DNA from 4 places in the Halomonas sp. IOP_6 genome. Region 3 is predicted to be linked to each of the others. Evidence: predicted binding sites of a transcription regulator. Region 3 holds the regulator's gene; each other region holds the start of a gene.
The links. The regulator sigma-54, encoded in region 3, starts transcription at its own class of promoters, with help from an activator protein. The targets are predictions, from matches to a motif close to TGGCACNNNNNTTGCTNT.

Region 1: the regulator sigma-54 is predicted to act here: its motif matches at 3,008-3,025, upstream of K7H08_RS11445 (NCS1 family nucleobase:cation symporter-1).
Region 2: the regulator sigma-54 is predicted to act here: its motif matches at 3,380-3,397, upstream of urtA (urea ABC transporter substrate-binding protein).
Region 4: the regulator sigma-54 is predicted to act here: its motif matches at 4,468-4,485, upstream of K7H08_RS09890 (urease accessory protein UreD).

What each region holds. Positions count from the first base shown of each region.
Region 1 covers NZ_JAIRBO010000005.1:196,624-204,700, forward strand. Annotated here, with positions in the region: gene K7H08_RS11430 (NAD(P)-dependent oxidoreductase) at 1-45, opposite strand, end outside; gene hydA (dihydropyrimidinase) at 83-1,522, opposite strand; gene K7H08_RS11440 (nitrilase-related carbon-nitrogen hydrolase) at 1,554-2,420, opposite strand; gene K7H08_RS11445 (NCS1 family nucleobase:cation symporter-1) at 3,079-4,596, shown strand; gene K7H08_RS11450 (LysR family transcriptional regulator) at 4,683-5,588, opposite strand; gene K7H08_RS11455 (bifunctional diguanylate cyclase/phosphodiesterase) at 5,774-8,077, shown strand, end outside.
Region 2 covers NZ_JAIRBO010000004.1:304,582-312,658, forward strand. Annotated here, with positions in the region: gene K7H08_RS09830 (Bug family tripartite tricarboxylate transporter substrate binding protein) at 1-993, shown strand, start outside; gene K7H08_RS09835 (tripartite tricarboxylate transporter TctB family protein) at 1,100-1,582, shown strand; gene K7H08_RS09840 (tripartite tricarboxylate transporter permease) at 1,632-3,131, shown strand; gene urtA (urea ABC transporter substrate-binding protein) at 3,518-4,870, shown strand; gene urtB (urea ABC transporter permease subunit UrtB) at 4,972-6,585, shown strand; gene urtC (urea ABC transporter permease subunit UrtC) at 6,610-7,752, shown strand; gene urtD (urea ABC transporter ATP-binding protein UrtD) at 7,749-8,077, shown strand, end outside.
Region 3 covers NZ_JAIRBO010000001.1:545,484-553,560, reverse strand. Annotated here, with positions in the region: gene rapZ (RNase adapter RapZ) at 1-905, opposite strand, end outside; gene ptsN (PTS IIA-like nitrogen regulatory protein PtsN) at 980-1,450, opposite strand; gene hpf (ribosome hibernation-promoting factor, HPF/YfiA family) at 1,455-1,763, opposite strand; gene K7H08_RS02620 (RNA polymerase factor sigma-54) at 1,861-3,276, opposite strand; gene lptB (LPS export ABC transporter ATP-binding protein) at 3,382-4,107, opposite strand; gene lptA (lipopolysaccharide transport periplasmic protein LptA) at 4,180-4,683, opposite strand; gene lptC (LPS export ABC transporter periplasmic protein LptC) at 4,692-5,264, opposite strand; gene K7H08_RS02600 (KdsC family phosphatase) at 5,264-5,806, opposite strand; gene K7H08_RS02595 (KpsF/GutQ family sugar-phosphate isomerase) at 5,842-6,828, opposite strand; gene K7H08_RS02590 (ABC transporter ATP-binding protein) at 7,123-7,944, shown strand; gene mlaE (lipid asymmetry maintenance ABC transporter permease subunit MlaE) at 7,945-8,077, shown strand, end outside.
Region 4 covers NZ_JAIRBO010000004.1:314,566-322,642, reverse strand. Annotated here, with positions in the region: gene K7H08_RS09915 (FecCD family ABC transporter permease) at 1-305, shown strand, start outside; gene K7H08_RS09910 (FecCD family ABC transporter permease) at 309-1,358, shown strand; gene K7H08_RS09905 (DUF3325 domain-containing protein) at 1,359-1,634, opposite strand; gene K7H08_RS09900 (PepSY-associated TM helix domain-containing protein) at 1,631-3,145, opposite strand; gene K7H08_RS09895 (hypothetical protein) at 3,165-3,446, opposite strand; gene K7H08_RS09890 (urease accessory protein UreD) at 3,544-4,428, opposite strand; gene K7H08_RS09885 (metal ABC transporter solute-binding protein, Zn/Mn family) at 4,903-5,865, shown strand; gene K7H08_RS09880 (metal ABC transporter ATP-binding protein) at 5,889-6,671, shown strand; gene K7H08_RS09875 (metal ABC transporter permease) at 6,675-7,769, shown strand; gene K7H08_RS09870 (metal ABC transporter permease) at 7,766-8,077, shown strand, end outside.

The DNA of each region.
Region 1 (8,077 bases), on a different contig from region 3:
CTCTTGTGCGCTTGGCAGGTGATCAAGTGAGTGGTTCACGGTCATCTCTCCTGTTGGCTTTTTTCTTTTCTTGAGGAGCTGTTCAGCGCGTTACGGCTACTGGCGCATTTAATTCGGCACGCTTAGCCAGTAGCTCAAAAACACCTGGGTAGGCGGGGCGTTTTAAGTAGCGCCCAGCACCACGCTCGGCGTGCAGTTCACCGTCTCGCCATACCCATTTCCCTTGGCTAATCGTGTGGCGAGCAATACCGCGCACCGTTTTGCCCTCGAAAATGTTGAAGTCGACATTTTGATGATGAGTTTTGGCGGAGATCGTACGTGTGCCATTAGGATCCCACACCACAATATCGGCATCGGCGTCCACTTGGATGGCACCTTTACGAGGGTACAGGTTGAAAATTTTGGCGGTATTGGTGGAAGTCACCGCGACAAACTCCTGGGGCGAGAGCTTGCCGCTGTTAACGCCTGCGTCCCATATCACTGCAAGGCGATCTTCTACCCCTGCGGTGCCGTTAGGGATCTTAGTGAAGTCATCTTTGCCTGCGGCTTTTTGCTCTTCGCAGAAGCAGCAGTGGTCAGTGGCAGTGGTTTGCAAATTGCCAGACTGCAGGCCATGCCAAAGCGCTTCCTGATGCCCTTTGGGGCGGAACGGTGGGCTCATTACGTGGGCCGCGGCGGTTGCCCAGTCGGGATGCTGGTAAACGCTGTCATCAATGAGTAAGTGTCCTGCCAAGCACTCGCCGAATACTGGGTGGCCTTGCTGGCGGGCATAGGCAATTTCATCGACGGCGTCTTTGGTGGATACATGTACCAGATAAACCGGCGCGCCTAGCGTGCTGGCAATTCGAATCGCTCGGCTGGCGGCTTCACCTTCTACTTGTGGTGGGCGCGAAAGTGGGTGAGCTTCCGGCCCGGTAATGCCCTGGGCCAGTAGTTTCTGCTGCATGTGGTAAACCAGTTCGCCGTTTTCGGCGTGTACCGTAGGTACCGCGCCCAATTCCAGGCAGCGTGAAAAGCTTTCCACCAATATGTCATCAGTGGCCATAATCGCGCCCTTGTAGGCCATAAAGTGCTTGAAACTATTCACTCCATGTTCGCGCACCAGGGTGCCCATTTCCTCTTTGACGCTCTCATCCCACCAGGTGATTGCCACGTGGAAAGCGAAATCGGTAGCCGCTTTTTCTGCCCACCCTTGCCACGTCTCAAAGGCTTCTAAGAGTGATTGGCCTGGGCTTGGAATGACAAAGTCGATAATCGTCGTGGTGCCACCCGCCATAGCAGCTGCGGTGCCGGTGTAAAAATCTTCGCTAGCCACTGCGCCCATAAACGGCATTTGCATATGGGTGTGAGGGTCAATGCCGCCGGGCATTACCAACTGATTGCTGGCATCAATGATTTCGCAGTTGTCGGGGAGGTCTAGGTCGGTGCCAATGGCGTGGATTTTTCCGTCGACGCACAGAACGTCGGCGCGGTAAGTATCGGCATGGGTGACGACGGTGCCGCCTTTGATCAATAAACTCATCATGCAGTCCTCGTATGATTCATCAACAGGGCTACTCACCATCAGTGAGGCGGGTGTAGGCATCGGGGCGACGATCGCGGAAGAACTGCCAGTTATTGCGCACCTCGCGCACCATGTCTAAATCAATTTCATGCACTAGTAGCTCATCTTCCGTTTCGCTGGCCTGGGCTTCGATTTTGCCGCGGGGGTTGACGATGTAGCTGGAGCCATAGAAGTTGCCAATATTCCAGGGTGCTTCTGTGCCCACGCGGTTGATAGCGGCAATGAAGCAACCGTTAGCCGCGGCAGAAGCAGGCTGCTCAAGCTCCCATAGGTACTGGGAAAGCCCTGCCACGGTAGCGGAGGGGTTGAAGATCACCTCAGCACCGTTGAGTGCCAGTGCACGCCAGCCCTCAGGGAAATGGCGGTCATAGCAGATATACACACCAATTTTGCCGTAGGCAGTGTCGAAGACCGGCCAGTTTGATTTCCCCGGTTTGAAGAAGAATTTCTCCCAAAAACCAGCCACTTGAGGAATATGAGTTTTATGATATTTGCCGAGGTAGCTACCGTCGGCATCAAACACGGCGGCGGTGTTGTAGTAAACGCCGGTCTCTGTCTCTTCATACACGGGCACGATAATTACCATGCGGTGTTCGGCAGCCAGTTTTTGCATCATCTGACACGTGGGACCTTCTGGAACCCGCTCTGCGGCGGCATACCATTTGCCATCTTGGCTTGGGCAGAAGTACGGCTGGTTAAAGACTTCTTGAAAACACAGTACTTGCACACCCTGTTCGGCGGCCTGCTGAATCATCGGTAAGTGCGCTTCGTTCATCGCATCGCGGATCGCCGCGGGGTCTAAATCGGTACTGGTTTTGAGACCCATTTGAATTAAGCCAATTTTCATTTTCTGCATAGAACAGCCCTCTCAAGTCATACGCGCCAACCGCATGCGTACGCATGTCGGTACGTTACTGGTCAAGTAACAAGTTTGTGGTTACGTGGCGTGCAGCGGCGTCTTACTGTGCCTTTTTCGCTTAGCCTTGCTTGTGAAACGTGCTTTGAAAATAGCGTAATACAAGCGAGGGTAAGCGAGCGTCTTATTGTTGTTTATAAAGTTGTCATGTTTGACAGCTTTTTGAACATAGTCCTTTATGAGGTGTTGTTTCAAGTGTTTTTTAATAATTTTACTTGATTTATTTAACTCTTTGATTTTTTGATGTTTTTATTATCTTTAGTGCTTTTTTTGCTAAGTTGGTGAAGCGCTGTTCGATGTTGGTGATGTTTTATTTTTGCTTTAAAAACATGTGTTTATGATGTTTTGTTTTGGGTGTTGATGTTTTTTGCGCATCTTTTTGGTGCGTATTTTATTTAAATAGCTACGCTTATTAATGGCTTTTAATAGCTGGAAGGCGAATAACAACAATCACGCTAAAGGTATGTGTATGTCTGCCTGATAAGTCAGCTTTTTGATCAATAGGTTAGTGTTTGTGCTTTTGTTTTAGGCACGCTTATTGCTCTTAAAAGACAGACACCGTGAATATAATGGGCAACAGCGCTGCTGAGGAGACTATATGACTGGCTCAACATCCCGAATGGTGGACAGAGAGGGGTTAATTGAACTCGAGGTAGGCAAAGACGTAGGTGATAGCCCTCGTTTCAATAAAGATATTGCGCCCACTCAGGCGAGTGAGCGCACTTGGAGCAAATGGAACATTGCGGCACTTTGGGTGGGGATGTCGATTTGTGTGCCGACCTACACGTTGGGTGGTGTGTTAACCGCCTACTTTGGCCTGAGTGTGGGTGAGGCGCTTTTTGCCATTTTTCTAGCCAACGTGATTGTCCTGATTCCGCTCACTCTAAATGCCTTTCCTGGCACTAAATTTGGTATTCCCTTTCCAATTGTGCTGCGATCATCGTTCGGTATTTTAGGTTCTAATGTGCCTTGTTTGGTGCGGGCTCTCGTAGGCTGCGGCTGGTTTGGCATTCAAACGATGTTTGGTGGTTTGGCTATTCATCTTCTGTTATCCGAACTGGTCCCCGCTTGGGCTGCGCTGGGTGGGGTAGGTGAAGTGATAGGCTTTTTTGTCTTCGGCGCAATGAATCTTCTTGTGGTCATTCGTGGGGCCGAGTCGATCAAGTGGCTGGAAACCCTAGCGGCGCCATTGCTGCTTGCTGTGGGGGTTGGATTAATGATGTGGGCATGGCCGCACATGTCGATGACTGAGCTATTAGCGCAACCGCCTTCGCGCCCAGAAGGAGCGTCGGTATATGGCTATTTCTTTGCAGGCTTAACTGCGATGGTGGGGTTTTGGGCGACGTTGTCGCTGAACATTCCTGATTTCAGCCGGTTTGCCAAAAGCCAAAAAGATCAAATTGTTGGCCAAGTGATTGGGCTACCACTGACAATGTTCTTCTTTGCAGCGTTGGGCGTTGTATTGACTGCAGCTTCAGAATCGTTGGTGGGACAAACGATCGCTGATCCAGTTAACTTGATAGGGATGATCAATAGTCCTTTTTGGGTCGTGCTAGCGATGGTGTTGATCATTGTTGCAACGCTGTCTACCAATACAGCCGCGAATATTGTCTCGCCAACCAATGACTTTCAAAATATTGCGCCAAAATGGATTAATCAGACGCGTGGCGTTCTGATAACCGGAGCTGTGGGTGTTTTATTGATGGGCTACGATCTTTTGCAGAAAGCGGGTCTCATTGCTCAAGGGGTGTCGCTTGAGCAGATGTATTCAAACTGGCTGCTAGGATACTCCAGCCTGCTTGGCCCCATCGCAGGCATCATGGCAGTGGACTATTTCCTAATTAAAAAGCAGCGTTTAGATGTGCCTAGCTTATATATGGATAACCATGCTTATCCTGCGGTTAATGTGGCGGGTTTTATTGCGTTCGGCGTGCCGGTGGCACTGACGCTAGTCTCGCTGTTAACCGGCACCATGAACTGGTTCTATGACTATGGCTGGTTTACCGGCTCTGCGCTTGGCGCGATTGTTTATTACGCCGCAAGCCAAGTTTTAACACCGTCTTCTCAGGTAGGGCCCGCGCCACACATGGCCAGCGAGACAGCAAAACTGCCATAAACTCGCTATATGTAAACGTCGTTAATAATCAAAGCTCGGTATTTAGCCGAGCTTTGATTATTTTGTGCTTGGTATAAACAGGTGAGCTATTTTGCGCCTTTCACAAATCCTAAAAATGCATCGACCACCCGGTTGGGTCGGCGGTCATGGCGAGTGATTAGAACAAACGGAATCTGATAACGCTGGGCACCCGGCTGAAGGGCGCGCATCTTATTGGCATTAACCCATTGGGCGGCAACATGTTCTGGAAGAAAACCGATAAAGCGTCCAGTGAGAATCAAAAACGCAGCGCCCTCCCGATCAGAGGCAGACGCTTGTAAATTTAACGCATCATGTGCTTTACGTGCATCGCTAGGGAGTGGGTAGCGAGGCGTTATCGCTGGATAAGCGGCGATCTGTTCAGCTGTGAATGCTTCATCAGTTTCATCAAACAAGGGGTGGCCAACTGCGCAGTAAAGAAACGAAGGCTCCTCATACAACAAGTGTGTTTCTAAGCTGGTGGGTAAATTAACGGCGGGCACTACGCCGACATGCAAATGGCCATCCATCACGCTCCGAATAACGGCGTCCGAAGGTTCCATGTGGATATTAACGGTGACTTCATGGTTTGGCGCTGTTAGCTCGGCGAGCGCATCAGTAACATGCATGGCGGGCAAGGTAACCAAGTTATCGGTGATGCCGATATTTAGTTCGCCCTTAATGGTATGATGCAATGCATTGACATCGCTTTTAAAGGCTTCGAGCGCGGTCAGTAGAGTCAAACCTGCTTGGTAAATTTCTTTGCCTTCTTCGGTTAAACTAAAGCCGCCTCGGCCACGTTGGCATAGTGAAAAGCCTAGCCTGCCTTCTAAATCATTCATGTGCTGGCTAATGGCTGAGCGACTGATGCCTAAAGCGGTTTCCGCAGCGGTGAAACCACCGCATTCCACTACCGTTTTAAAAATACGTACCAAGCGTACTTCGTAGTCACTCATTTGGCCTAACGATGCCATGGCAGCCTCTTATTAAGTAAAATAACGACTTTTATGAGCTTTTTTGCTGAAAATAGATATACATCAAAAACAAGCCGCGCCACTATTTAGCACCGCTTACGAGGAGCCGCTGTGGTCTATCTTTCACCGTTCTTTTTATACTGTATCAGGTGTGCTTCGGGATATCTGAATAAGGCCTACATATAATGCTGCTACCTCGCAGTGATCGGGTAACTAACAAAAGCCAGACAATGCCTGGCTTTCGGCGCCAAAAACAGCGCGTTATTACGCTCTATATTTTGTCGTTATGTATGATGATTGCGCTGTTTGGCTGGTTGCTCAAAGGCCAATATCACCAAGAAGTTAATGCGGCTGAATCCCGCGTGATTGCCCGTGCGAATGTGGTGTCAGAATGGGTGAAAGGCATGTTTGGGCAGAGCAGCCAAGGTTTGTTTAGTCTGGCCGAGCTGTTGGATGTTCAGCAAGCAAACGATTCGGAGTTGGATAGTTTAGGGGCGGAAAGTGCAACTGCCGTCCAGCGAGCGCTAGACAATCTTACCGATTACGTGCCACTGATCGATAGTGTTAGTGTCTTAGACCCTCAGGGGCGCCTACGTCTAAGCAGTAACGATAATCGACATGTTGGGGAGGGGGTTGGCGACAGCGCTTTTTTCCGCACCTTTCAACAAGGTGGCCAAGACGAAATGATGACGCCGCTTATTTGGTCGGCAAGCAAGCAGCGTTTCTTTCTCTACCATGGCAGGCGTCTAGTGAATGACCAGGGTGATTTCGCTGGTGTGATTATGTCTCGCATCATGCCGCATATCCTCAATAGTGCGCTGCAGCAAATGCGACTGTATGACGGTGAGAGTATGGCACTGATAGATGAAAATCTAAAAGTGGTTGCTCGGCACCCGGCTCCCCATGAAGGAATGCTCATTGGTAGCCAACTTGATGCACCTGAGACACAGCAGTGGTTAAACAGCGGTAATCTTGATCGGACATTAACCGCGATCTCGCCCCTTGACGGAAGTAAACGCTTATTTCACATGCAACGCATTAGTGACTATCCGGTATTTGTTGCAGTGGGCGTTGACCTTCATACGCTGATGACAGGATGGCGCCAGCGTTTGCTGGTGTTATTGTTGGTCGCTGGTTTGATTACGCTATTGGGAGCCTGGGGCGTTCGCCACTACCTAAACCGCCTCGCGTTAGCTTATCAACTACATGAGCGAATAAAAGAACGAGAGCTAGCAAGAGCCGAAGCGCAAGCGCGCGGGGCGCGTATGGATGCCCTAGTCCACTCGATCCAGGATTTGATTTTTGTATTTGATGTGGAAGGGCGCTTTAGCTATATCCATGCGGTTTCCCCTGAGCAGCTACTTGTTCAAAGCCAAGATGCGCTGGGGAAACACTTTTCACATGTCTTGCCGGTTCCCTTAGCTCGTGCATTTGCCGCCGTTTTTGAGCGAGTACAGCAGTTGCATAAAGTAGAAAGATTTGAGTATCCGCTGACCATTGATGCACAGCCACACCATTTTCATGCCACCGTGAGTCCGCTAATAAGTAGTGCTGGACAGTTTGAGGGAGTGTTATCGGTGAACCGTGATATTACCGAAGCGAAGCGCGCAGAAGTGGAGCTGCAGATTGCCGCGGCTGCTTTTCAAGCCCACCTGGGTATCATAGTGGCGGATGCTCGGGGAAATATTTTAAAAGTTAATGAGACGTTTAAGCGTATAACCGGCTATAGCGATGCAGAGGTGATCGGTAAGAACCCGCGTATGTTTAGCTCGGGCCACCATAATGCAGCGTTTTATCAGCGCTTGTGGAAGCGGGTGATGACCACAGGAAGTTGGGAAGGTGAAATCTGGAATCAGCGCAAAAATGGTGAGCTGTTCCCTGAGTGGCTGACGATCAGTGCTGTTTACGATGCAGACGGAGTGCTCACCAATTACGTTGCCACGATGAGTGATATCAGTGAGCGTAAAGCCGCTGAGCAAGAGATCCATCAGCTCGCGTTTTACGATCCATTAACGGGCTTCGCAAATCGACGCCTGTTTATGGACAGAATGGAGACAGCACTAAAAGAGCTAAACCGCCATCAGCGATGTGGGGCGTTGTTGGTGATTGATATTGACCGTTTCAACTATATTAACGATACCCTGGGGCATCTCGCTGGCGATCAGTTACTTCAGCGGGTTGCTCAGCGGTTTGGCCAAATGTTGCGCGATACCGATACGTTGGCTCGTCTGGGTAGTGATGAATTTGCAGTGCTTATTGAGGGCGTGGATGAAAGCCCACGCCGGACACGCCGCTTAGCAGAGCATATTGCCCAGAAACTTCTGGTGGCACTTGATGAGCCGATTAGCTTTTCTGAAGAGCAAGTCATGGTGACCGCATGCGTTGGGATTACGGTTGTGTCCGATAGCCAGCGAAGCGCCGAAGACTACCTTCAGCAGGTCGATATGGCCTTATTACAGGCGAAAGCGAGTGGGCGTCATGCCATACGC
Region 2 (8,077 bases), on a different contig from region 3:
ACCATGCTTCCCCTAAAGCGCTTTGCCGTGCTTGCTTTACCGATGGCAGCCCTTGCCATGACAACGTCTGCCAGCGCCCAAGAGTGGACACCGAGCCGTTCGATTGAGTTTGTTGCACCCGCCAACCCCGGTGGCGGTTGGGACACACTAGTGCGCACCATGTCCCGCGTTATTCAGCAAGAAGAGCTGGCCGACGAAAGCTTTGCAGCCATTAACGTGCCTGGCGGTGGCGGTGCAGTTGCCTGGGCTCAGGTAGCCCGTGATAACGGCAATCCGCATAAACTTTTCGCCACCAGCCCGCCGATGATTTTAGTACCCCTGGCAGGCGCATCGCGTTACGACCACACCGACTTCACCCCGATTGCGCGTATCAATACCGACTATTCGATTATTTTGGTGGCGGCAGATTCCGAGTATCAAAACCTGGATGATCTTTTTGCAGCGCTCAAAGAGAACCCTAGCTTAAGCGTGGGCGGTGGTAGTGCGCCGGGCTCGATGGATCACATCTCGGTTGCTGGTCTTGCTTCCGCGGCGGGTATGGAAGCCTCCTCGGTCAACTACATTCCCTTCTCGGGTGGTGGCGACGCCATGACTAACCTGATGGGTGGCCATATTGAGGCAGTGGTTGGCGGTGCCGGTGAAGCGGTAGGTCAGTTGGGTGAAGGTAGCCAGCTGCGCGCGTTGGGTGTCTCTTCCGAAGAGCGCCTGGGCGGTGGACTGGCCGATGTACCCACTTACCAAGAGCAGGGTTACGACTACACCTTCGATATTTGGCGTGGCGTAATGGGTGCGCCGGAAATGCCTGAAGAGGCGGTTGAATACTACGAGACGCTCTTCGCGGAAATGCTCGAAACTGATGCATGGCGCGAAGCAAGCGACCAGCTGGGCTGGATTGATGCCTACCAGGATAGCGACGCCTTCGCTACCTTCCTGGATGAGCAGCAAGAGCAGTTCAGCAGCGTGTTGACCGACCTGGGGCTGATGCGCCAGTAAGCGCTCGTCCCAAAGGCTCCCCCGGTGGCAGCGTGCCACCGGGATCTTCTGTCTGATACCGCAAGGGTCTTGCTGTTCAGCAATGACGTCTTCGGAGAACTTTCCCATGACTCGATTCAATACCAACCAATGGCTAGCGCTTGTGTTGGCGTTAGTGGCGGCTGCCTATCTGGCAATGGCCTGGCAAATCCCCAACTTTCCGCTGCCCCGCCCAGTGGATTCAGACCTATTTCCAAAAGTGCTAGGTGTTTCCTTGCTATTGCTGTCGGCGTGCTTGTTTTTTGAGCGTCCTGGTCCTATTGCGGGGGCCGATCAGATTGATCAAGCCGAAACCCAGGGGCCGCTACTGCTAACGCCTTGGGCGCGGGTGATCGTCACCGCCATCGCCATTGCGGCCTACGCGTTCCTGCTCGTGCCGTTAGGCTTTGTGCTGGCTTCGACGCTACTGTGTGTTGGCCTAACCGCTTACTACGGCTACCGCCGCCATGGGGTCAATCTGGCAACATCGCTTGGGGTGGTGTTGGCGCTGTATTTGACCATGACGCGGGTAATGGATGTTTACCTACCCACTGGCGTGCTGCCGTTTTAACTAAGCCGCGCTTGCCCACTGTTAGCGGGTTTAAAAGAGAGACACTCCCATGGATGCCTTTAACAATCTAATGTACGGCTTTGGCATCGCGCTTGAGCCTATCAATATCGCTTACGTCTTTGCCGGCGTCTTTGCTGGCACCATTATCGGCATGTTGCCCGGCCTTGGGCCGATCAGCGCGTTGGCGCTGATGATCCCGATTACCTTCGCTATGGAGCCCTCTTCAGGGCTGATCTTGATGGCCGGGGTGTATTACGGCGCTATTTTCGGCGGCTCCACCTCATCTATTTTGCTTAACGCCCCCGGCGTGGCGGGAACGGTTGCGACCTCTTTTGACGGCTATCCGATGGCCAAGCAAGGGTTGGCAGGCAAGGCGCTGGCGATTGCCGCTTACTCCTCCTTTGTTGGCGGTACGATCTCCGTTGTTTTCTTGATGTTGATTGCGCCGCTGCTCTCCAAAGTCGCGGTGAGCTTTGGCCCTGCTGAATACTTCGCGTTGATGGTGCTGGGCTTAACCGCGGTTGTGTCGCTATCCGATAAGTCGCTGGTCAAAGGCTTAATTGCCGCCGTTATCGGGGTAATGATCTCGATCATTGGGATTGATATGCAAACCGGCACCGAGCGCTTTACCTTTGGCTCTATCCACCTGCTCGACGGTGTCGATTTTCTGGTCGTCGCGCTGGGTATCTTCGCGTTAGCCGAAGTGTTCTACATGTTGCTGCGCGGAGGCGGTGGTAAAGAAGCACCGCGTAATGCGATTGGTTCGTTAAAATTGACCCGCAGTGAAGTGAAGCAGATTGCAGGGCCGGTTAGCCGCAGTTCAGTATTGGGCTTCTTTACCGGCGTTCTGCCGGGCGCAGGCGCGACCATCGGCTCGTTTCTTGGCTACAGCATGGAAAAACGCATTGCCAAAGATGGCGATACGTTTGGTAAAGGCAATATCAAAGGCGTTGCTGCGCCAGAAGCGGCAAATAATGCGGCGTGTACCGGTTCGTTTGTACCGCTGTTAACCTTGGGTGTGCCGGGGTCTGGCACCACCGCCGTACTGCTTGGCGCACTGCTGGTGATGGGCGTTAATCCTGGCCCGATGATGCTTGAACAGCGCCCGGATGTGTTCTGGGGCGTGGTCGCCAGTATGTATATCGGCAATATCTTCCTGCTGGTGCTTAACCTGCCGCTGATTCCGCTGATCGCCAAGATTCTCGATCTGCCCAAACCGTTGCTGCTATCACTGATTTTGATCTTCTGCATGATCGGTGTTTACGGTATGAGCTTCAGCGTGTTCGACCTACTGTTACTGCTTGGTTTTGGCTTGGTTGGCCTAGGGATGCGCTTGTTCGGTTTCCCTGCCGCGCCGCTGATTCTGGCGCTCATTCTAGGCAACATCATGGAAGAGTCCATGCGTCGCGCGCTGCAGATCTCCGGTGGGGATTGGACGACCTTTATCGACAAGCCGATTTCGCTGTCTTTACTGGTCATCGCTGTACTGTCGCTTGGTTTACCGTTGCTGAAAAAGCGCCGCACTAAGCGTTTGAATACTGCGGAATAGAACACAGGTATGCGTGTAAAGCGTCCTAGGGTCTCCTAGGGCGCTTTTTTTTGTGCAAGAAATAGGCGGGATTAATAGGCGTATGCAACAGAAAGCGCACTATTGGTGCGAGGTGTCGTTGTGGTGCATAAACAGCGTGCATTTTTTGGATGCTGGCGCGCCACGATAGTGCGGCCGGTGAAGATGGGGCTGCTTTTTTTAAAACTAACCTTTTGATTTTAAGCTTTTTAGTGTTTCTTTTTGTAGTGTGGCGCAAACCTTGCAAAAGCTAGGAGCTAGTGGATGCACCAAGCCCCGTAATAACCGTTCCCACGTTACATAACGGGAGTCCTTGGCCGCGAAGCTCAAATAACGAGCCCCGTCATAAGGGGCGCAAGGAGGTTCAAGTGACCACATTGCAGCGCAAGACACACCCTCGTACCGTTGGCCGTTTCGCTACCGCCTTAATGGCCGCCGCCGTCATGGGGGCCAGTACACAAGCTATTGCCCAGGATGACGACCCGATCAAGGTCGGTATCCTTCACTCACTCTCTGGCACCATGGCGATCAGTGAGACGGTTCTTAAAGACACCGTTGAGATGCTTATTGAGCAGCAAAACGATGCGGGTGGCTTGCTGGGCCGCCAACTTGAAGCAGTTGTTGTCGACCCAGCCTCTAACTGGCCGCTATTTGCCGAGCGTGCTAGAGAGCTATTGGCGCAAGAAGAGGTCGACGTGATCTTCGGCAACTGGACCTCCGTTTCCCGTAAGGCAGTACTGCCGGTAGTGGAAGAGCTTAACGGCCTGTTGTTCTACCCGGTGCAGTATGAAGGTGAAGAGTCCTCAGAAAACGTCTTTTATACCGGTGCCGCCCCCAACCAGCAGGCGATTCCTGCGGTTGAGTATCTGATTAATGAAGTCGGCATCGAGCGCTTTGCGCTGGTCGGCACCGACTACGTCTATCCGCGTACCACCAACCGTATTCTCGAAGCGTTCCTCAAAGATGAGCATGGCATCGCTGATGAGGACATCATGATCAACTACACGCCGTTCGGCCATTCAGATTGGCAGAACATCGTGTCAGAAATACGCCGCTTTGGTGAAGAGGGGAAACCCACGGCGGTTATCTCCACGATTAACGGCGATGCCAATGTACCGTTTTACACCGAACTCTCTAACCAAGGCATCGATGCTGCCGATATTCCGGTCATCGCCTTCTCTGTGGGCGAGCAAGAGCTCACCGGCATTGATACGGGGCCGTTAGTCGGCCACTTGGCGGCCTGGAACTACTTTATGAGCGTCGATACTGATGACAACTACGACTTTATCGACGCTTGGATTGACTACACCGGCGACGAAGAGGCCGTCACCAACGACCCCATGGAAGCGCACTACATTGGTTTTAACATGTGGGCCGAAGCGGTGCGTAAAGCAGGCACTACCGACGTGGATGCGGTAAAAGACGCGATTATCGGTGTCGCTGTGCCTAACCTTTCCGGTGGCTATGCGGCGATGATGCCCAACCATCACATCACCAAGCCGGTGCTGATTGGTGAAGTTCAAGACAATGGCCAGTTCGATATCGTCTGGCAAACGCCTTCTACCGTAGCGGGCGATGCATGGTCTGACTACTTGCCTGGCTCACGTGATTTGATTGCCGATTGGCGCAAGCCCATGGAGTGCGGCAACTTCAACGTGGTGAACGGCTCGTGTGGCGGCAGCACCGCCGCAGAAGAGGCTGAAGCGGCCCTCGCTGAGTAAATGATGACCCCTCGCTGCTTGGCTAAACGCTGAGTGGTGGGGGAGCACGCTACCTCCCTTTTTTAGATCACTGTTTCTAATATAACCAAAGGAAGAACCCCATGAGGCGTTTCTTTTCCTTAGGGTTGCTGTGCCTGCTGTTGTTAAGCGTCACAGTCACCGCCCAAGCACAAACAAGCGCCACCGTTGAGGCTGATGACGCAGCGGCGCTTGAGCTACTAAACGCGCTGGACGTGCGTTCCTATTCCGCCAAAGGCGAAGCGATCAACGCTATTTTGCAAAGCGATGATGAGCGCGCGCGTGATTGGCTGCAGTCCTTGTTGGATGGTCGCTTGCAGCGCACTGACGACGGCCGCTTTGTGGTGGTGCTCGATAATCAAGGTCGCGATTGGCCAGTTGCAGATGCGCTGACCAATGAACCGCTGGGGGAGATGTCCCGCCGTGACCTGGATCGTATTGGCATTAATAACAATTTACGCAACCAGCTACGCAGCGCTATTGCCGTAGTAGATTTGTATTCGCCAAACGTTGAGCGTCGGCGTATTTCAGCCAGCCGACTACTGGGCGAGGTCGATGAAGAGCTGGCCGAACCGCTCAGTCAACTGATCGCTGAAGAAGAAGATGCCGAGGTAGCGCGCAGGCTTACCCAGGCGCTGGCGATTTACCAAGTTGAAAGCGGCGAGCTTGAAGGCGTTGAAACGCTGCGAGGCAGTTTGCATCCACGTGTTCGAGTAGCGCTTAGTCGGGCAGCGAATAGCGATGACTCTATTATTGCCGATGCCGCCAATGAAGCGCTGAGCAGCATTGAGCAGAATCTCAAAATTAACCGTGGCCTGGAAACGCTCTACTTCGGGCTTTCGCTTGGCTCGGTACTGGTGTTGGCGGCGATTGGCCTGGCCATTACCTTTGGCGTAATGGGCGTTATCAATATGGCTCATGGTGAGCTAATCATGCTGGGTGCTTATACCACTTGGATGATGCAGCAACTGTTACCCGGCCAGCCGGGGCTGGCGCTAATTCTGTCGATTCCTGCAGGCTTTATGGTGGCCGCGCTGGTGGGCATTGCCATTGAACGAGGCGTTATTCAGTTCCTGAAGGGCCGTCCGTTGGAAACCTTGCTGGCGACGTTCGGTATCAGCTTGATTTTACAACAGCTGGTGCGAACGGTGATTTCACCGCTAAACCGTACGGTCATAACGCCCGAATGGATGAGCGGTTCATTAGTGATTAACGATGCGCTGTCGCTGACGCTTAATCGTATGTTTGTACTCGGTTTTGCACTGGTAGTGTTTGCCGCGCTGATGCTGATTATGCGCCGCACGCGGCTAGGGCTTGAAGTGCGTGCAGTGACCCAAAACCGCGCCATGGCACGCTCCATGGGTATCCGCGCCACGCGGGTCGATATTATGACCTTCGCATTAGGGTCTGGCGTCGCTGGTTTGGCAGGCGTTGCGTTATCACAACTGACCAACGTCGGCCCCAATCTGGGCCAGAACTACATTATTGATTCCTTTATGGTCGTAGTTTTCGGCGGCGTAGGAAATCTATGGGGCACCCTGGTGGCCGGGCTTTCCCTGGGCATTATCAACCAAGTGTTGGAACCCTGGGCAGGTGCCGTGCTGGCCAAAATTATTGTCCTGGTGTTCATCATTCTATTTATTCAAAAACGCCCGCGTGGACTCTTCCCGCAGAAGGGCCGGGCTGCGGAGGGCTAAGCGATGTCATCAACGATCTCATTAATGACGCAATCATCTTCACGCCAGTTTTGGCTAACCCGCCCGTTTAGCGAACGGGCCACGCAGATTTTTCTTGGCGTGCTGTTTGCCGCCCTGCTACTGGTTACGGTGCTCCATTTAGCGCTGCCCCAAGGCCACCCGTTGCACGTTAATGCTTACACCGTGAACCTGTTCGGTAAGTACTTAAGCTACGCGTTGCTAGCAGTGGCGGTGGATTTGGTATGGGGCTATTTGGGCATTCTGAGCCTGGGCCACGGGGCGTTTTTTGCCATTGGCGGTTACGCCATGGGTATGTACCTGATGCGCCAAATTGGTGACCGCGGTACTTACGGCGACCCGGTACTGCCGGATTTTATGGTGTTTCTCAACTGGGACAGCCTGCCCTGGTACTGGCTCGGATTTGATATGGCCTGGTTTGCGTTTGCCATGGTGCTATTGGCCCCTGGGTTATTGGCATTGGTATTCGGCTTTTTAGCGTTTCGCTCGCGGGTCACTGGGGTGTATTTGTCGATTATTACCCAGGCGCTGACCTTTGCCCTGATGCTGGCATTCTTCCGCAATGAGATGGGCTTTGGTGGCAACAACGGGCTGACCGATTTCCGCGAGCTGCTGGGCTACAACCTACGCAGCAACGACACCCGCTTAGGGCTGTTTATTGCCACCGGCGTTGCGCTGGCGCTGGGCTATATCCTGTGTCGAGCGATTGTTACCAGCAAGCTAGGTCGAGTGTGTGTGGCAACTCGGGATGCTGAGGCACGCACGCGGTTTATTGGCTACCGGGTCGAACGCTTCCAGCTATTTGTATTCGTGGTTTCCGCCATGCTGGCAGGCTTGGCTGGCGCGCTTTATGTCCCTCAGGTAGGGATTATCAACCCCAGTGAGTTCTCACCGATTTTCTCGATTGAAATTGTGCTGTGGGTGGCACTGGGTGGCCGCGCCACGCTTTATGGAGCGGTTATCGGGGCGATCTTAGTCAACTACGCCAAAACAATTTTCACCGGCGTGATGCCGGATGCCTGGCTGTTTGCCCTGGGCGCGATGTTTGTCTTGGTCACCGTGTTGCTACCCAAAGGCGTGGCGGGGTTATTGCTTCACCTAAAACGCCGCAAAAAATCCGATACCTTGCCGAAGGAGGCTACCGCATGAGCTTGTTGCAATCGCTAACCACGCGGGATCGGGTATTTGATTTTATGGCTCCTCAGGCCTCACCGGTGGATGTGCGCCATGGCCCGATTCTGTATATGGAAGATGTCTCGGTGAGCTTCGATGGCTTCAAGGCAATCAATAACTTAAACCTGACTATTGATGACGGTGAACTGCGCTGCATTATCGGCCCTAACGGGGCCGGTAAAACGACCATGATGGATATCATTACTGGCAAAACACGCCCCAACGCAGGCAGCGTGTGGTTTGGCAGCCGTCATAATCTACTGCAAATGAATGAACCGGATATCGCCAGCTTGGGAATTGG
Region 3 (8,077 bases):
TTTGTTGAAGGCTCGGATGTGGAGGGCTGCTGTTCACTTAGGGTGTACTGCAGGCCTAGCTCACGATGACGGAGTTGAACCTCTCCCGCTTGTTTCACCAGCATTTGTGCCAGTTGTTCCACCATATAGACAGAACGGTGCTGCCCGCCGGTACAGCCAATAGCAATAGTCATATAACTGCGCTGGCTATTTTGGTAAGCGGGTAGCCACTTTTCCAACCATGTCTGGATATCATTGCGCATTTCTTCTACGACGGGATATCCCTTAAGAAAGTTGATGATGTTCGCGTCACGCCCAGTGTATTGGCGCAGCGTAGGGTCCCAGTAGGGATTTGGTAAGCAGCGCACGTCAAAGACGAGATCAGCGTCAAGTGGGACGCCACGTTTATAGCCAAATGACTCTAGTGTCAGCGTTAATCTATCTTCACGCTGTTGGGCAACCTGATCCGTTATTCGGCGGCGCAGGTCATGAACCGACAGACGCGATGTGTCGATCATCAGGTCGGCAAGATCACGGATGTCGAGCAGGGTTTCTTCTTCTTTATTGATGGCCTCTTCAAGCGTCATGTCACTATCACGCGTAAGAGGGTGGCGACGACGCGTGGCTGAGTATCGCTCAAGAAGAATTCGCGCATCGGTGGTTAGATAGATAACCTGGAAGTGAATGCTTTTCTGACGCAAAGATTCAAGCATTTTTGGCAGCTGCTTTAGCGCAGCTGGTAAATTACGCGCATCGATACTTACCGCTAGTTGAGGGCGTGCCCCTTGCTCGCGAAGCTCATCCACAAGGGAGCCGAGTAACATGGCGGGCAAATTATCGATGGCACAATAGCCAAGATCTTCTAACGCTTGTAAGGCGATAGATTTACCGGACCCTGAACGGCCGCTAATGATCACCAGTTGCATAGAGTTTCTCTTGGCATGCCAATAAAAATGGAGGTAAACGTTAAACTAGTAGGCAGTGTCTAGCGGTGGACCATTTAGGTAACAGGTTGTTCACGAATTTTTGCTGTAATAAGGTCCAATAGCTCACGTTGGCTAGCCGCTCTACGAAGCTGCTGACGTGTGTCAACGTTGTTCATGATGGACGCCACTTGCCCTAATAAGGCTAAGTGCGTGTCGTCCGCCTCTTCGGGCACTAAAAGTACGAAAACAAGGTCGACGGGGTCGCCATCAATAGCATCGAAATCTACTGGCTCAGCTAACTTTAAAAAACCAGCGATAGGCGAGCTGCAGTGAGGGCTACGGGCGTGAGGAATAGCAACGCCGTTGCCTATTCCAGTGCTACCCAAACGCTCACGACCAATCAGGCGGCTGAAGACTTCTTGGCTATCTAGGCTTGGCGTGTTTTGCGCAATAAAGGTGCTGAAAAATTCCAGCACCCTTTTTTTGCTGCCCCCGGGGACGTCATACAGCACGCGCTCCGGGGGAAGAATAGTTTCCAACGTCATTGAGTTAACGCACGCCAGCGCCTTGGGCGCGAGCTTGTGCTTTTTCCTTGTGTTTAACGAGTTGACGATCAATTTTGTCCGCTAGTGCATCAATCGCAGCGTACATATCGTTGTCTAATGCTTCTGCGTGTAGATCGGCACCTGCAGCATGCAGGGTGCAGGCAGCTTGCTGGCGCTCCTTTTCAACAGATAAGGTCACTTGTACGGTGGTGATATTGTCATAATGGCGCTCAACGCGTTCCAGCTTCTCATTTACATAGTCACGCAAGGCGTCAGTCAGATCTACGTGATGACCAGTGATATTTACTTGCATTGACGTGCTCCTTATCCATCGGACTGTTCTTCGATTGTAACCCTTTTTGCGCTATTGCAAAGCCCTTAGACAGACTTTGTTCGTTAGCACTGTTTTATTAGCGTAAACGGCGGCGTTCGCTTGAAGAGGGTATACCCATCGACTCGCGATATTTGGCCACCGTTCGCCTTGCCACATTAATGCCACCCTCTTCCAATAGCGACACGAGGCGGCTGTCTGAGAGAGGTTTCCCGGGCGGTTCATCTTGCACCAGTTTTTTGATTCGAGCGCGGATGGCGGTGCTGGAGTGACTGTCACCGCCGTCCTGGCCACTTACTTGGCTTGAAAAGAAGTATTTGAGCTCAAACACTCCGCGCGGAGTATGAATGTATTTCTGGGTGGTGACCCTGGAAATAGTGGATTCATGCATTTCTACGGCGTCTGCGATATCGGCTAAAATCAGCGGTTTCATGGCTTCTTCGCCGTGTTCCAGAAAGCCTATCTGGCGAGCTATGATTTCTCGGCCCACCCGCAGTAGCGTATCATTTCGACTTGAAAGGCTCTTGATGAGCCAGCGAGCTTCTTGGAGATGCTCTTTTAAAAATTGGTTATCTTGGCTCTTGTCAGCCCGTTTGATCAGGCTTGCGTAGTCAGGTTGAATGCGCAAGCGCGGCAATGCCTCAGGATTTAGCTCCAGGTGCCATCCTTCGTGGTCATGGCGTACGACTAAATCTGGCGTTACATAGCTGTCATCAGTGTCGCCAAAGGCACTTCCTGGGCGAGGATCAAGGCTGCGGATCAAGCGGATGACATCATCAAGCTGCTCATCATCTAGACTTAACCGCCGCTTTAGCAAACGCACATCATCCTTACCAAGCGCTTCCAGAAATTGACGCACTAACCGCTTGGCAGGCATAAGCAGCGGTGTATCTTCCGGTAGTGAGGCGAGCTGCAGCATTAAGCACTCCCGCAGGTCGCGAGCAAATACACCGGTGGGCTCAAACTGTTGAAGACGAAGCAAGGTTGTTTCAACTTCACGCTGGCTAAGGCCTTCATGCCCTTGGGCTTTAAGTCCTTCGCGAATGTCATTGAGAGGCTGGGTTAGGTAGCCGTTGGCATCCAGTGCATCGATGAGGCTTTCAGCAATGGCGTGGTCGCGTGGTGAAAAATCTGTCATGGCGAGTTGCCAAAGTAAGTGGCCATGCAAACTTTGACCAGCGGCTTGACGCTCAAAGTCAGGCCCCTCGCTGCTGGCACCATGGCTACCAAGGTCTTGATAAGTGTCTGACCAGTCACTGTCAGTTGAGAGTTCGTTAGGAATGCTTTCGGACCATTCAGCTTCCTGGGGTTCACTAACGGCCTGTTCGCCGAACTCATCTTCCTGCTCAAGCATTGGATTGGCATCAAGTGCTTGCTGAATTTCTTGACGGAGGTCCAGCGTTGATAGCTGTAACAGGGCGATGGCCTGCTGCAGCTGAGGTGTCATGGTCAGCTGTGTACCGATACGCAATTGAAGAGAAGCTTTCATGACCATCTGAGAACCGCTCGTTAATCAGAAAGCTCCACCCTAGTGCGAGTTATGGCTTGGTGCAAGTGCAATAAGTATGCCACCACTACTATTTTTTCTACAGATGGCTGTTTACAAGCGGAAATCAGCCCCCAAATAAACGTCTCTTACCCGCTGGTTGTTGAGAATTTCCTGAGGGGGGCCACTGGCGATGATATGGCCGTCACCTACAATGTAAGCAATATCGCAAATATCCAGTGTTTCCCTGACGTTATGATCAGTGATCAGCACGCCGATATGGCGCTTTTTGAGGGCTCGAATGATCGTTTTAATATCGCCCACTGAGATTGGATCAACGCCGGCAAACGGCTCATCAAGCAGGATAAAGGCAGGCTCGGTCGCGAGGGAGCGGGCAATCTCAACACGTCTACGCTCTCCGCCCGAAAGACTCATGCCGAAGTTGTCACGAATGTGCGTGATGTGAAAATCTTCCAGTAGCGACTCAAGGCGCTGCTCCCTGGCGCTACGATCGAGCTCTTTGCGGGTTTCCAGGATTGCCATGATGTTGTCGGCGACGGTAAGTTTGCGAAAAATAGAGGCTTCCTGAGGCAAGTAGCCAATACCAGCCATTGCACGTTCGTGCATGGGGGCATGGGTTAAATCAAGCTCATCAATGCCAACCTTTCCCGCATCAGACTTTACCAAGCCGACAATCATATAAAACGATGTCGTTTTGCCTGCGCCATTGGGGCCTAGTAGCCCTACCACGCTGCCTTGAGATATCTCTAGGTTAATATCCTTAACGACACGGCGGCGTTTATAGCTTTTAGCTAAGTGTTGGGCATAAAGTGTTTTTATCGGCGCGGTTTCTGATTCTGAGGCTGTGGTTTGAGGTGCGGGCTCTGCGTTATTGGTCGCCACTGGACACTCCTATTGTTCCGGCTGAAGAGTCATGCGGATACGTTGTGGCTCACCACCACTAACATCAGAACGCGCCTGAACCACACCTTGGTCGATAAAGTACTCTAATCGCCCACCTTCAAAGCGATCTGCTTGCTGGGTCAGTTCCGCTTGGTCAATGAGCTCTACCCGACGCTCGGCAACATGGTAAATAATACGTTTTGCCCAGCCTTCCATTGGGCTAGCTTGGTCTTCGAGCTGGTTACGTATGTAGGCTCGTCCACCGGTTGCAATGGCACGCGATAGCTCGCCAGCATCGTTGCGCTGAATCTCAACGCGATCGCCGCGCAGTTGCATATTGCCCTGCCGAATATCGACGTTGCCTGAATACACTGCGGTGCCTGCGCGTTGATCGAGATCTAAACGGTCAGCCTCTACTTCTACGGGGGCTTGGCTTTGTGCCATAACCGGTAGCGCTGCCGCTGAAATGGGTAGCGCAATGACGAAGAGTGCCGTGCGAATAAGAACGTTCATCGCGACTCCTACTGAGAACGAGTGGCAGGCGGGTGAACGCCGCGCACGTTATTGGTTAAGCGGATCTGGCTATCATCCAGCCATACATCCATACGTGAAGCGTCAATGCGCTGGGGCGGTTGCTGAAGTATGGTTTCGGCATCGCTCCAAGCATGACGGGTGATGCCATCATAGTGTAATAACTCAGTATTCAACTGCCAGCCCTCATCAGGTGCAAGTAATTGGGCTGAACCAGCTAGCGTGAGCGCCTGCGTGTCAGTATTTAGGGTGCCGGTCTCCGCCGTCGCTAGCCATTGACGCTCATCGCTATCAAATAGTGTCGCCCTGGGGGAGAGGACATCTGTCATCGCCGTTTGAGGGGTATGAACTAAGCGTGGCGTCGTCAGCGACTGCTGGATGGCTCCGGTGTCACCAAACAGAGTAATTTCTGCATTCTCTAGTACATGGCCGGGCTCTTGAGCACGAGCCTCTGCGTCGATTGATTGGTCTTGAGGGCCGCGCGGATCCAGCCATACCAGTACGCCACCTAAGGCAAACACCATGATGGTTATCCAAAGGCGTTTTTTAACCCAAAAGCGCATTACGATTGGCCGTGTAGGTACGTATCTAAAACAGCATCCCAATGACCTTGAGACATCAATAAGGTATCGCAGATTTCACGTACAGCGCCGTGGCCACCAAGCCGATCGGTGATCCAGTCAGCGTGAGTATGCATATAATCAGGAGCATTAGGGACGGTGATGCCTACGCCAGAACGTTTAATTGGAGCAAGGTCTGGTAGGTCGTCACCACAATAAGCAACCTGCTCAAGCGTGATGTCTAGGCGTTGGCAAAGCGCGCGTAGCGTAGTGAGTTTATCCTCGCACCCTTGATACACGTGGGTAATGCCCAGCGACGCAGCACGTTGGCTGACCATGGGAGAATCACGCCCAGTAATTAAGGCAACATGGATTCCGACGCGTTTCAAAAGTTTGAGGCCGTGGCCATCTTGGGTATGAAACGCTTTGATTTCGATACCGTCAGCTTGAAAATAGAGGCGGCCATCGGTAAGTACGCCGTCAACGTCAATAGCAAGCAATTTTACGCGGCGAATCCGGTCTTGTAGAGCGTCAGGTAGGGCCATGAAGCCTCCGTATTATTAATGTTTGAAAAGATTGATTAAATGACACCGCTAGCAAGTAAGTCATGCATATGTAGCGCGCCAATGGGGCGCTGCTGATCATCCACGACCGCCAGTGCGGTGATTCGACTGTCTTCCATGATGCGTACCGCTTCAGCCGCTAACACATCGGGACCGATACGTTTTCCAGGACGTGTCATCACATCATCAACTAGGACGTCACGTAGGTCATGAAACTGATCCAGCGTTCGGCGTAAGTCACCGTCGGTATAAACGCCGGCAAGGCGTCCTTCGCTATCGATTACGCAGGTAAAGCCCAACCCTTGGCGAGTAATTTCCAAGAGTGCGTCCCGTAACGGGCTGCCTAATGCTACTTGGGGGAGGCGTGATCCGTTGTGCATTAAATCCTTTACACGCAAAAGTAGGCGTTTGCCGAGGCTTCCACCTGGGTGTGAAAGCGCAAAATCTTCCGCGGTGAAGCCCCGTGCTTCTAATAATGCCACGGCTAAGGCATCACCTAAGGCAAGTGCTGCTGTGGTTGAGCTGGTCGGCGCTAAGTCGAGAGGGCAGGCTTCGCGCTCAACGCCGCTATTAAGGTGAGCATCGGCGTGTTTGGCTAATGTGGAACCAGGGCGTCCAGTCATGCTGACAAGGGGGGTTCCTAGGCGTTTCAGCAGCGGAAGCAGCGCAGTGACCTCTGCGGTTTCGCCAGAGTTCGAAAGTGCTAGTACAACATCTGCGCGGGTGATCATGCCGAGATCGCCATGACTGGCTTCACCTGGGTGTACAAAAAAAGCAGGCGTGCCGGTGCTTGCCAACGTTGCAGCCAGCTTGCCCGCAATATGGCCGGACTTACCCATGCCGGTTACCACTACGCGGCCCTGGCAGGCGAGGATAAGTTCACAAGCGTGGTCAAAGCTCTCATCAAGTTTTGCCTGAAGTCCACCGATAGCGGCCTGCTCAATTTGCAGTGTGCGCAGCGCACTTTCACGCAGTGGGCTAGGTGTCGATAGTGGCTGGCGCATGAGGGCATCTCTTTTCATAAGCGGTCAAAAGTAGGTCGGTAAGAATAACATCTTGGCGCGGTTTGTAGGTAAGGCGCGTATCCTACTCCTCAGCGCGGTTGCAATGAGCGCATCTGTTACTGTGAGTAGCGTTAAGTTACGATGTTCGATAATATTTCGAAAACACTGTTTTTTAAACTGTCTGTTCTTTATAAACTAGCTGTTTTTTTGAATTATCTGTTTTTAACTAACTAATGCGTAGCCAGTATATACTAATGCTGTTGCGGCAAGACGACCATCAAGGCCAGCCAGCCCATGACCGATGCTCCCTTCATCGAAATTGAAGATTTGTACTTCTCGCGGGGTGATCATGATATTTTTCGCGGAATCAACATGACGATTTCGCGAGGCCAGGTAACGGCTATCATGGGGCCAAGCGGTACCGGAAAGACGACCCTTTTAAAGCTAATTGGTGGGCAATTAACGCCTGACCGAGGGCGAGTGTTAATCGACGGTCAAGATGTGCATCGCCTGTCGCGTAAGGCCCTGTTTACGCTGCGTAAGCGCATGGGTATGTTATTTCAGAGCGGCGCACTGTTTTCAGATCTTGATGTATTTGAAAACGTAGCGTTTCCGCTTCGGGTGCATACTGACTTGCCTGATCCTATGATACGCGATCTAGTGCTTCTTAAGTTACAGGCAGTGGGTTTGCGCGGGGCTAGGCACTTGTCGCCAGCTGAGCTTTCGGGGGGGATGGCAAGGCGTGTGGCGCTGGCACGGGCGGTAGCGCTTGATCCAGAGTTAATCCTTTATGATGAGCCTTTTGTCGGGCAAGACCCCATTTCTATGGGGGTGCTTGTACAGCTAATTAAACGGCTGAATCAGGCACTGTCGCTTACGTCAGTGATCGTTTCGCACGATATCAAAGAGACCCTCAGCATTGCGGATTATCTGTACCTCATTGCCGATGGGCAGGTGGTAGCCTCTGGCACGCCAAGAACCTTAGATACGAACCAAGATCCCCGAGTAAGCCAGTTTATCCATGGTGAGCCAGACGGGCCGGTGCCGTTTCACTATCCCGCTGAGACACTTTACCGCGATATTCTAGGCCAAGCCTCTGCAGGGAAGGTGCGTTAAATGCAATCAAACATTAAACATGCTATTTCGCATGTCGCTCGGCTGGGGCAAAAAGGGTGTGATGCCTTAGAGTCGTTAGGGCGTGCAGGTGTCTTTCTTGCCCAGTCGGCAGTAGGGGTACCTTCTCGGGAAG
Region 4 (8,077 bases), on a different contig from region 3:
CGGGTTGTTTAAGGCTGGCGGTGCTTAGCGGTAGCGCGCTGCTAGCGGCGATTTCAACCGCCACGGTGGGCCCTATCGCCTTCGTGGGCTTAGCCGTGCCGTTATTAGCCAAAAAAATTGCCGGTCATTACGTTTATTGGCAACTTGCCATCGCGCTAGTGATGGGCCCCCTGATGATGATACTTGCAGACCTGCTCGCACGCCTTTTGCTAAGCCCTTCTGAAATCATGACAGGGATTCTGACAGCGCTGCTAGGCGCGCCATTTCTGTTAGTCGCTGTGCGCATTAACCAGCGCGGTGTGTGAGTTATGATGAAACGCTTTAATACGTTACTGCCAGCCTCCCGTCTTTTGCTCCCCTGGCGTTTGCCACCCTGTCTTTTGCCACCCCGTGCTTTAGCCCCCTACGTGTTGGCCAGCATCATCGCTTTAGGGCTATTACTGGGTTCTCTCATGCTGGGAAGCCAAGGGCTTAGCAAGGAAGCGCTTGGGCACCTTATCCAAGGTAATGCGACACCGTTTGAACAGTGGCAGGCGTTTACGCTGCGCTTACCACGGGCATTCGTCGCGCTGTGTGCTGGCTTTGCGCTGGGTGTATCGGGTGCCCTGTTTCAAGGCATCACCCGCAACCCGTTAGGCAGTCCCGATATTATCGGCCTTACTGCCAGCGCTAGCCTGGGAGCACTGCTGGCAAGCAGTTGGCTGGTGGGCATTATGTCTACCACAACGGGGGCCGCGCTGGGCGCGATCATCGGCACGCTGGCGGTCTATAGCGGCTCTGGGCGCGGTTTTCGCCACCCCTCTTCAATGATTATTGCTGGCATCGCTATCAATGCCTTAGCCCTAGCAGGCGTGCAGCTACATTTGACCTGGCTGGGCCAAGAGCAAGCGCGAGACGCGATGATTTGGCTTAGCGGTAGCGTAGCAGGACGCCAATGGCACGATCTTTGGCCAATGCTTGGCCTGTGTTTGCTGTTACTGCCCGGTATTGTGCTGATAGCGCCCCGGCTGCGTCTGATGGCGCTTGGCGACCCTGTCGCCAAAAGCCTCGGCGTTAATCTGGCAGCCTCACGCTTATTAAGTGCCTTAATGGGGGCTTTTCTGGCGGGTGGCGCGGTCGCGACGGTAGGGCCGATTGCGTTTGTGTCCCTTGCCGCGCCCCAGTTGGCGTTACGCCTGTGGCGAAAACCTGGGCCGCTCCCCTTAGCGGCAGGTGTGGTCGGAGCCCTGCTCCTGTTAGCGGCAGACTTAGCGGCTCAGTACTCCTTACCTTCTGGGGCGTTACCCGTCGGGGTTTTAACAGCCGGGCTGGGCGGCGTCTATTTGGTTTATTTATTGAATCGCCAGCGGCGGGGGTAATTACGGCTGCTGGCGGAAGCGCTCAAACATCGCCAGAACAAGAAATACCACTCCCGCCGAGATGCTTAGACAGCCCAGCCATAGCGTTATTGCCAGCCCTGTGCTCCAGGTTTCCATCGCCAACCAAAGCGGCCAACCGAGTATCGCGCTGCCCGCCCAGAACCAAGGTTTTTGTTGAACAGGCTTAAGGCCACAACGGCGTCGATGGCGGCTATCCGACAGCGCAATTAATGCAAAACCCAGCGTACAGAGTGCCAGAATCGTGGTGAGCATCATGACGCCACCTGAATGGGCTGCACACGGGTGCTCGCTTTTTTAGCAGCTCGTTTCATCTGCCAGACGATGGTCAGCGCGCCGACCAAGCACATCAGGTCAACGCTAACACGCTGCCAATTACCTGCGGCAAGATCACCTAGAACACTATAGGAAGGAGCCAGGAGGTTCAGTATTGGCAGGCAAAGCAACAAGATAACGGTCAGTGTTAACTGCTCCCGCCACGCCTGCGAGGCCGAGCGCCTTAAAACAGCGTGTAGCAACGCCAGCAGCCAGGCGGCAAAGAAGCAATGGATTTCCCATTGGGCACGCCCACTAAGCGCCACCGGTAAAAGTCGATTGCTGGCTAAAAAGGCCAATACGGCAATCGGCATGCCGGCCAGCGTGGCTATATTAAGCCGCTCGACACACCACATCCCCACCACACTGCCCTTCTTATGCTTACGCTTTGACGTCCATAGCAGTAGCCCGGTTGCCACCATGCCACACCCAGCAGCGCCCAAGGCAAAATAGATCCAGCGCATGCCCCAGTTAGCAAAACGGCCTGCATGTAGCCCCACCATGACGCCGTGTGCTTGTTCATCGACACGTTGCGACTGAGTCTCTGCTAACAAGGCGCCCGAACTGGCCTCATAAATACGTTGTGGGCGGTGTGCAGACAACGCCTCGTGGGCACTCTGCCAAACCACGGCACGCGCGCCTGCATCGCCAGGGTGGCTGACCCTCAGGGACTGCACCGGCTTCTGCCAATGCGCTTCAGCATCATCGACCAGTTCACTAAGGGCATATAACGCTGCAGGCTGCCCCGTGGCTGAGCCAGAGAGGGGAAAAGCATGCAGTTCACTGGTCGCTTGGCGGCGCGCGTCAGCATCGGGAAACGCGTGTTCTACTCCCCAAGGCATATAGAGCGACATGAGCGTTATCAAGCCGGTATAGGTAATCATTAGCTGAAAAGGCAGCGTTAACACAGAAAATGCATTGTGCGCATCAAGCCAGCTACGGGCGCCCTTTTGGGGCCGGAAAGCAAAAAAGTCGCGCAGGATTTTTTTATGGGTTATCACGCCGCTAATGATTGCCACGAACATCATCATGGTGGCGATACCAATGAGCCAGCGGCCATAAACGGCGGGGAGGTGATGCAATTGAAAATGGAATCGGTAGAAAAAATCCCCCCCACGCGTTTCTCGCGGGGTAACCAACGCCAGAGTGGTTGGGTCAAGTACCGACTGCTCTCTCCCATCCGCCCCAAACCAAACGGCTGTCGAGACCGACATGCGCTCATTAGGAAAGGTAATCTGCCAGCTTCTCGCCGATGAGGCATGTTCAGCAAGATAGTGCTGCCAGTAATCAGCCAGACGTCGGTTATCCCACTCAGCGTTCGCGGCGACACTCGGTAGTTCGGGCTGCATCCAAAACGAGATACTCTCTTTGAAGTAACTCAGTGTTCCCGTCAGAAAAACGGCAAACAGCAGCCAAGCGGCTAACAAGCCACACCATGTGTGCAGCTGAGCCATGTTACGCCTCACGCTGCGCTTAGTGGACGCCATAGTTAGCCACCACTAGAAGGCCGCAAATGGCTAAACCGATAACCCCCCAAAGACGTATCAAACTTGGCGTGATAAACGACCAGATCGCCACACCCGCCCAAATAATGAAGCTCCCCATCATGCCGATACGCAGAGACATCATGATATCTAGCGGTAAGCCAAGCGCCGCCACCGAGAACAGTGCAGCGACTGTATAGCCGCCAAGCGTCGCGGCCAGGATGCGTAAGATAAGCAGCCAATACGAAGAGGGTAAAACGTTAAGCAGCATGGTGCATCTCGGTGCAGGTCACAAACAGCCATCTTAATGCAAAAGGTTTTCATTTGCATTAGTGACAATAACTTATTTAGCACCTGCTGCATAACGTTTAGGTTAACCAAATGCGCGGCGTGTGGGCGGCGCGAGCAATCCAGCGCGGGCGCAGTAAATGCCAAGCCTGCTCACACAGTGCCCAGGCTTCATTACGTGAGTTTCCGAGGTAACGTAATAACAGTACGCCCTGGCGAACGGTGACCGCCCAACGCGGGTTGTCCGGCAGCGCTTCGCGTAGTTCATCAATCGCCGCACCGGCATCTTCTAAACCAACCGCCCACAGCGTGGCTTGCACCGTGGCGCCCCCCTGCCCCCAGCGCCCGTTAAAACGCGGATGTGCAGGATCCAACGGTTGGCGTTCAAGCCACAGCGGCTTGCCATCTAGGGTTAAACGAAAGTGCTGCTCAATTCGGCCTGTTACATAGGGAAGTTCACTGGCGGGGCGGCCCAGCGCCATGATTTCCCAACCCAGGCAACGGGCACTGCCATGCAACGCAATATGCGTTCGCTGAGTGCCTTTGGAGCCATCAAAGGCAATGGTTTCCTGAGGCAGCCACTCAAGGATGCCGCCATCATCCACGTTCAGTTCCGTCTGTTGGTTCCAGGCGACGCCCTGACTGTCCGCTTTATAAAGCTTGTTAGCCGCAGGCGTGGTGAGCAGCGCATGAGCACCACGCTCGATGTGGGCGCGAATCGTCAGGGCATCGCCACTGACTAAACCACCGGGTGGATGCAGCACGTACACATGGCAAGCTTCCGTGCTGCCTTCTGGGTAAAACGGGCGCTGTACTCGTAGAGGCCCTTGGTGACGAGCCTGCACCAACCGGGTTGTGCCCTCACGGTTAGCAAAACGCAGCGCCAGCGATGCCGCCCAGTGGCGCTCGCCATCAAAGCGATGGCCTGAGCCAGCAGCAGGTGTCGCAAGTTCACACAGAGTCATGGGCGCTATCGCTTCCTGTTGGTCAATATTTCAACTTGAAATGCAAGGAATGCGCCAAAATGGTGAAAAGTGCTTATGCGCCGCCATAGCGCCCGTATGAGATGGAAAAAGATAGTTTCAACCTGCCCATTCCGCACCAAAAAGAGTCAATCTAAAGACAGACTGCACCACGGCTGCACACTAATCCGTTTTGCTCGCGCCGTCACGTCAGCCCGCTTGGCTCGCTGGACGTACTTGGTGGCCGTATTTGGTGATCATAAGTACCGTCGGCGATATTTTGGTTCTCTTGACATTCGATGCAGAACGCCAGAAACTTAGCCAAGGCTATACTTCTTGCTTCATGCAAAATCAATGACGCCTTACCACATTGCTTAACACACATCGGTCAAACGCTTATTGATCACACACTCATCAATCCTTAACCCAATCTGTCTCAACCTATCGTTTAAGCTGGCTTTCCGGCTGGGGGGAATCATGGCAACAAGATACGCAATTGCTCTGGCAAGCTTACTTCCGCTAAGCAATATCGCCTCCGCCGACGAGGCGCCGCTCAATGTAGTCGCGACCATTGGGATGATTGCCGATATCGCCCAGGAGATCGGCGGTGAGTGCGTTAGCGTAGACGCGCTGATGGGCCCCGGCGTAGACCCCCATTTGTATCAGGCAAGCGCTAGCGATGTGGCAACACTGCGAAACGCAGAACAGATTTTCTACTCAGGCTATTCGCTGGAAGGCCAGCTAGGCGACGTACTGGAAAGGTTCTCCGAGCGCACACCTACGCTTGCCGTAGCCCCTGCCTCGATTGACCCCGCGTCATTGATTACCTCACAGGATGTGTACGGCATCGATCCTCATCTGTGGATGGACGTTTCTTTATGGGCGCAAACACTGCCCACGCTCAATGCCTCGCTGAGTGAAGCGCGCCCCGACTGCGCCGCGACGTTTGATGCCAATACCGAGCGTTATCAGGCGCAACTGCTTGCCCTGCACGAATGGGTGGCAGACAGTATTGCCAGCATTCCCGATGAGCAACGCATTCTGGTCACCGCTCACGATGCCTTTGGTTACTTTGGCCGCGCCTACGATATCGACGTGGAAGGCATACAAGGCATTAGCACAGAAACGGAAACGGGGATTGCTGATATTCGCAACATGACAGATATTGTGGTGGATCGCGCGGTTCCAGCCCTTTTCATCGAGAGCACCATCAACCCGCGCACGGTTCAGGCAGTTATTGATGCCGCCCAACAACGGGGCCAGACTGTCGAAATTGGCGGCGAACTCTACTCCGATGCCATGGGCGACCCGGACACGGTCGATGGCACTTATATGGGGATGATCTACCGCAACACCCAGCATATTGTCGAAGCGCTTGGCGGTACCCTGGCACCGCTTCCCGATGAAATGAACGATTGGGCTACCGAGTGGACGCTCTAATCACTCAACAAGGCATTGCAACAATGGCGACACCCGTAACGACCGACACGGCGCTCAGTATTCAGAACCTGACCGTCAGCTATCATAATCAGCCCGTTCTCTGGGATATTAATCTGGAGATTCCTACCGGCGTGATGGCAGGCATTGTCGGCCCTAACGGGGCGGGTAAGAGTACGCTGATCAAAAGCCTGCTGGAGCTTGTACCATCGCTTTCCGGCGAGGTCATGGTGCATGGGCGCCCCTACGCCTCACAGCGCAGACGCGTTGGCTATGTGCCGCAGCGCTCCAGCGTCGACTGGGACTTCCCGACCACCGCGCTGGATGTGGTCACCATGGGTCTTTACGGTCGCCTGGGCTGGCTCCGGCGCCCAGGGCGTAAAGAGCGTGAGGAGTCGCTGGAAGCCTTGGAGATGGTGGGAATGAGCGCCTATGCCGACCGCCAGATCAGTCAGCTTTCTGGCGGCCAGCAGCAGCGAGTGTTTCTAGCCCGCGCACTGGTACAACAGGCCGATGTGTACTTTCTCGACGAGCCCATGGCCGGGGTTGATGCCACCACCGAGCGCGCCATTATCGACATTCTGCGCCGCCTGCGCGATGCGGGTAAAACGCTGATTGTTGTCCACCATGACCTGCAAACCGTACGTAATTACTTCGACTGGCTGTTGCTGCTTAACGTACGCGTGATTGCCAGCGGCAAGGCTGAAGACGTGTTTAATATTGATTATCTGCGTCAGGCGTACGGTGGCCAGATTGCCCTGCTGAACGATAGCGACGCCTTGATGTTCACTGCTTCAAAGGTGAAATAACCCATGCAGTGGCTCGACCTTCTGTCTGACTACACCTTTCAAAACGTGGTGATTGGTGCCTCGCTACTGGGGCTGATCAGCGGCCCTCTGGGCTGTTTTGCGGTGTTACGCCGCCAGAGTCTGCTCGGTGACGCCATTTCGCATGCGGCGCTGCCCGGCGTGTGTTTAAGCTTCATCATCACCGGCAGTCGGGATATGGGCAGCGTTATCATTGGCTCACTGGCCACCGGCTCGTTAGCCGCGCTGACGATGCTGCTGCTGACCCGCAAAAGCCGCTTGAAAACCGATGCCGCTCTCGGAATTTGCCTAAGCATTTTCTTTGCCATTGGCATCGTGCTGCTGACCTATATCCAGGGTACCAACAACGCCTCCCAAGGGGGGCTCGAAGCCTTTCTGTTCGGTCAGGCCGCCGCTACGCTACGCTCGGATCTGTGGGTAATGGGTAGCATCACCCTTGTCACACTCACGCTGCTCGCCATCTTCTGGAAACAAGCCAAGCTGGTCACTTTTGATGGGCAGTACGCCCGCTCGCTCGGCATGCCCGTCAACGCTATCGAAGCCGCGCTTACCGCTATGGTGGCGCTCGCCGTGGTGGTCGGCTTGCAAATGGTTGGCGTGATATTAATGGCCGCCATGATCGTGGCGCCAGCAGCAGCGGCCCGGCAGTGGAGCCGTCATCTGGGGGGGATGCTGGTTATTGCCGCTGGTATCGGTATTGTCAGTGGGGTCTCGGGAGCAACCATTAGTACCCTATCCCGTGGTCTGGCGACCGGCCCGCTGGTGATTCTCACCGCAACGGCTATTGTAATCATCTCACTGGCGCTTGCCCCCGGCCGGGGCCTGCTATGGGGCTTCATCAAGCATTACCGCCAAAAAGAAGCATTGCAGAAGCAGCAATTGCTCTACGCGCTTTACAAGCATCCCTCCGCTTCACAACACTACCGCACAACATTCGGCGTGCGCAGGGTGTTGAGTCAACTTAAGCGTCAAGGATACCTTATACGCTCTCCTGATGGCGGAACCGGATGGGCGCTAACGTCGCGGGGAGAAAAGGCAGCGAAACAGGTGGTCGCCACCTTCGAAGAGGTCGTGACATGATTGCTGAATTACTGACCGACACGGCGCTGCCCATTATTCTGGTAGGTGCCATGGTTGGCATTGCCTCCTCGGCGGTGGGTACCTTCCTTGTGCTGCGCGGCAATAGCATGCTCACTGATGCGATTAGCCACTCAATTGTGTTTGGCATTGTGATTGTCTGGCTGCTGACAAAGCAGCAGAGCGGGCCCGTGCAGCTAATAGGCGCCGCATTAACTGGGCTATTAACCGTGTTGCTCACCGAAGCACTGGCCAACACCAAGCGAGTAAAACAGGATGCCGCCATCGGTCTGGTTTTCCCCGCCCTCTTC